DNA from 2 places in the Variovorax sp. R-27 genome. Region 2 is predicted to be linked to the other one. Evidence: predicted binding sites of a transcription regulator. Region 2 holds the regulator's gene; the other holds the start of a gene.
What was found. Region 2 encodes HrcA, which represses chaperone genes, less so after heat shock. Its sites were predicted from a motif close to TTAGCACTCNNNNNNNNNGAGTGCTAA; they were not measured.
Positions count from the first base shown of each region.

Region 1: ACN9MV_RS06330 (co-chaperone GroES) is a predicted target of HrcA. The motif match lies at 1,066-1,092, and genes of this name have one in related genera.

Region 1 is NZ_CP183984.1:1,426,681-1,429,069, reverse strand. It holds gene ACN9MV_RS06335 (LysR substrate-binding domain-containing protein) at 55-1,005, shown strand; gene ACN9MV_RS06330 (co-chaperone GroES) at 1,182-1,472, shown strand; gene groL (chaperonin GroEL) at 1,502-2,389, shown strand, end outside.
Region 2 is NZ_CP183984.1:5,725,538-5,727,926, reverse strand. It holds gene recN (DNA repair protein RecN) at 1-114, opposite strand, end outside; gene ACN9MV_RS26875 (NAD kinase) at 116-1,027, opposite strand; gene hrcA (heat-inducible transcriptional repressor HrcA) at 1,059-2,066, shown strand; tRNA gene ACN9MV_RS26865 (tRNA-Ile) at 2,098-2,174, shown strand; tRNA gene ACN9MV_RS26860 (tRNA-Arg) at 2,237-2,313, shown strand.

The DNA.
Region 1 (2,389 bases), 2.7 Mb from region 2:
CAAGTTGATAAAGATGATCTAAGCATCTTTAGTCTTTACTCCATGTAATCAATCATGAATCGCCAGTTCGACGACTTGCTGCTGGGAAGCCTGGAGCTTTTCTGTCTTGCAGCCGAGCAAGAGGGGTTCACCGCCGCAGCCGCCGTTGCGGGCGTGACGCCCGCCGCCGTAAGCAGGACGGTGGGCAGGCTGGAAGAACGCCTCGGCGTGCGCCTCTTCCTGCGCACGACACGGCAGATACGGCTGAGCGAGGCGGGCCAGGCCTATTACGAGCAATGCCGCCAGGCGCTCAACCAGTTGGTGGAGGCCGAACGCCAGGTCAGCGGCCAGCAGATCACGCCAAGCGGCCTGCTGCGGATCAGCGTTCCCACCACCTACGGGCACTACCGGCTGCTGCCGCTGCTGCCGGAGTTCAGGGCGCGCTACCCGGACATCCGGGTCGAGGTTCACGTCAGCAACCGCAACATCGACTTCGCCGCGGAGGGGTACGACCTTGCCGTGCGTGTGCGCGCGCCAGCCGACTCGACCCTGGTTGCTCGCCATCTCGAGGACGCCGAACTCGTGCTCGTCGCAGCCCCGGACTACCTGCGCCGGCACGGGGAACCCCGGACCCTGGACGACCTGCAGACCCACGAATGCATCCAGTTCGAGCTGCCCAGCAGCGGCCGCACCATCCCCTGGCTGTGCCGTCAGGACGGCCAGGACATCGAAATGCTCACCTCCGGCGGCTACGCCTGCTCGGACGACGTCCTGGCCGGGGTTACGCTGGCCCGGCATGGCGCGGGCATCTTCCAGGCCTATCGCTTCGTGGTCGAGGAAGACTTGCGCCAGGGACGACTGGTCGAAGTGCTCAAGCCCTTCGGCGGCCGGTCCCGGCCCTACAACCTGCTGTATCCCAAGCTGCGGTTCGCGCCGCTGCGCGTGCGCACCTTCGTGGACTTCCTGATGGGCCACCGGGCGGATGCGGCGGGCGTGTCTGGCGGCGGCTTGGCGGGCCGGGCGTGAGATCCGTTACGCACCGGCGGCAGCCCCTGTCACTTGAAAGCCCACCGATTGCCCTTATGATTAGCACTCGCTGCTGATGAGTGCTAACAGCCCTCGCTTCCAGTCGATGGGCTGCCGGCCTCCGGTCCGGCACCCGACCACAAACCCGTTTCTTATCCATACATCCAGGAGATGCAATGAAACTTCGTCCTTTGGCCGATCGCGTGATCGTCAAGCGTGTTGACAGCGAAACCAAGACCGCCTCCGGCATCGTCATCCCCGACGCAGCCGCTGAAAAGCCCGATCAGGGTGAAGTCCTGGCCGTGGGCCCGGGCAAGCGCAACGACAAGGGCGAACTGGCCGCACTGACTGTCAAGGTCGGCGACCGCGTCCTGTTCGGCAAGTACAGCGGCCAGACCGTCAAGGTCGGCGGTGACGAATTGCTCGTCATGAAGGAAGACGACCTGTTCGCGGTCGTCGAGAAGTAATTCAAACATCCCATTCGGAGTAAACAAACATGGCAGCAAAAGACGTAGTCTTCGGCGGTGAAGCCCGCGCACGCATGGTCGAGGGTGTCAACATCCTGGCCAACGCAGTCAAGGTGACCCTGGGCCCCAAGGGCCGCAACGTGGTGCTCGAGCGCTCGTTCGGCGCCCCCACCGTCACCAAGGACGGTGTGTCGGTCGCCAAGGAAATCGAACTCAAGGACAAGCTGCAGAACATGGGCGCCCAGCTCGTGAAGGAAGTGGCTTCCAAGACTTCGGACAACGCCGGTGACGGCACCACCACCGCGACCGTGCTGGCACAAGCCATCGTTCGCGAAGGTTTCAAGCTGGTGGCTGCCGGCATGAACCCGATGGACCTGAAGCGCGGCATCGACAAGGCTGTCACGGCCCTGGTCGCCGAGCTGAAGAAGGCTTCCAAGCCCACCACCACGTCGAAGGAAATCGCTCAAGTCGGCTCGATCTCGGCCAACAGCGACGAAACAATCGGCAAGCTCATCGCTGACGCGATGGACAAGGTCGGCAAGGAAGGCGTGATCACTGTCGAAGACGGCAAGTCGCTGGACAGCGAACTCGACGTCGTCGAAGGCATGCAGTTCGACCGCGGCTACCTGTCGCCCTACTTCATCAACAACCCCGAGAAGCAATCGGCGCTGCTCGACAACCCCTTCGTGCTGCTGTTCGACAAGAAGATCAGCAACATCCGTGACCTGCTCCCCACGCTGGAACAAGTCGCCAAGGCTGGCCGTCCGCTGCTGATCATTGCCGAAGAAGTCGAAGGCGAAGCCCTGGCTACGCTGGTCGTGAACACGATCCGCGGCATCCTGAAGGTCGTGGCTGTCAAGGCTCCTGGCTTCGGCGACCGCCGCAAGGCCATGCTGGAAGACATCGCCATCCTGACG
Region 2 (2,389 bases):
GATGGATTTGCCCGCGCCGGTTTCGCCGGTCAATACCGTGAAGCCGCCGGACAGGTCGAGTTCGAGTGATCGCACGATCACGAAGTCGCGCAGTGCGATGCGTCGCAGCGCCATTTCAGGAGCCCCCTTCGTTCCAGTGAAGTTTCTTGCGCAAGGTGTCGAAATAGCTCCAGCCGCGCGGGTGCAAAAAGCGCACGCGGAAATCGGAGCGGCGCACCACCACGCGGTCGCCGATTGCGAGCGAGGCCAGCGACTGCATGTCGAAATTGGCGCTGGCATCGCGCCCGCCTACCAGCTCGATCACGATCTCGTCGGCGTCGGGCAGCAGCACGGGACGATTCGACAGCGTGTGCGGTGCGATCGGCACCAGCACCCAGCCCGGCACGGCCGGATGCAGCAGCGGCCCACCGGCCGACAGTGCGTAGGCCGTCGAGCCTGTGGGCGTGGCGATGATCAGGCCGTCGGCGCGCTGATTGGCCACGAAATGGCGGCCCACCGATACGCGCAACTCGACCATGCCGGAGGTGGCGCCGCGGTTGACGACCACGTCGTTCATGGCGAGCGCGTCGAACACCGAGGCGCCATCGCGCACGACCTGCGCATGCATCAGGCTGCGGTGGTCTTCCTCGTACTCGCCGGCCAGCATCGGGATCAGCGTGGCCTGGTAGTTGTCGAGCGGGATGTCGGTGATGAAGCCGAGCCGGCCGCGGTTGATGCCGATCAGCGGGATGCCATAGCTGGCGAGCTGCCGGCCGATGCCGAGCATGGTGCCGTCGCCGCCGACCACCAGGCCGAGGTCGCAGCGCTGGCCGATTTCCTCGACGCTCAGGGCTTCGTAGCGTGGATGGGCAGGGGCGCCGTCATCGTCTTCCTCGCAGGTCGAGCGCTCGACGAACACCGTGCAGCCTTGCGATTCGAGGAAGGCGCCAATGCCTTCCATGACGCCGTCGCGCGAGTCCGCCTGCGCCCGGGCGCCGGAAGCCTGGTATTTGCCGATCAGGGCGACGTGACGAAAGCGAGAGGTCATATCTCACAAATTACAACACTAAAATCTTGCAATGCTGGACGACCGTGCCAAGTTGCTGCTCAAGACGCTCGTCGAGCGCTACATCGCCGACGGGCAACCCGTCGGCTCGCGCACGCTGTCGCGTTCCTCGGGGCTCGATCTGTCGCCGGCGACCATCCGCAACGTCATGTCCGACCTCGAGGCGCTGGGGCTGATTGCCAGCCCGCACACCTCGGCCGGCCGCATTCCGACGCACCGTGGCTATCGACTCTTCGTCGACACCATGCTGACCGCGCAGCGCGAACAGATGAGCACGCCGAGCCTCGCGCCCGACCAGCCGCAGAAAGTGATCGCCAATGCGGCGCACCTGCTGTCGAACCTGTCGCAGTTCGTTGGCGTGGTGATGGCGCCGCGGCGCGCTTCGGTGTTCAAGCAGATCGAATTCCTGAAGCTCTCCGACCGGCGCCTGCTGGTGATCATCGTCTCGCCCGATGGCGACGTGCAGAACCGGGTGATCTTTCCGGAGGCCGACTATTCGCAATCGCAGCTGGTCGAGGCCTCGAACTACATCAACGCGCACTATGCGGGCCTGACTATCGAGCAGGTGCGCGATCGTCTCCAGTCCGAGGTCGAAAAGCTGCGTGGCGAGATCGCTGCGCTGATGCAGGCCGCGGTGCAGGTCAGCTCCGAAGTGCTGAACGAGGCGCAGGAAGACGACGTCGTGATCTCGGGCGAGCGCAACCTGCTGGCGGTGAGTGATTTCTCCAGTGACATGGGGCAATTGCGCCGAGCCTTCGAACTCTTCGAGCAGAAGGCCCAATTGATGCGCCTGCTCGACGTGTCGAGCAAGGCCGAAGGGGTGCGCATCTTCATTGGCGGCGAAAGCCAGGTGGTGCCCTTCGAAGAACTCTCCATCGTCAGCGCCAACTACGAGGTCGATGGACAGGTCGTGGGTACGCTGGGCGTGATCGGGCCGACGCGCATGCCCTACGAGCGCATGATCCAGATCGTCGACATCACGTCGCGCCTGGTGAGCAATGCGCTGAGCCATCGCAAGTAGGCGCCGCAGCGCGAATAGAATCGTGCCGCGTGGGCCGTTAGCTCAGTTGGTTAGAGCAGCGGACTCATAATCCGTTGGTCGATGGTTCAAGCCCATCACGGCCTACCACTGCTTCTTGTTTTTGCCCGTTTTCGGAACGAGCCTCAGAACAGGCTATAATCGAAGGCTCAGCGGCTGTAGCTCAGTTGGATAGAGTACTTGGCTACGAACCAAGGGGTCGTGGGTTCAATTCCTGCCAGCCGCACCATCTCCAGAAATGCCCGGAAGATTCATCTTCCGGGCATTTTTCTTTTGTGCCTTCGCGTGGATTCGGCCGGGCAAAT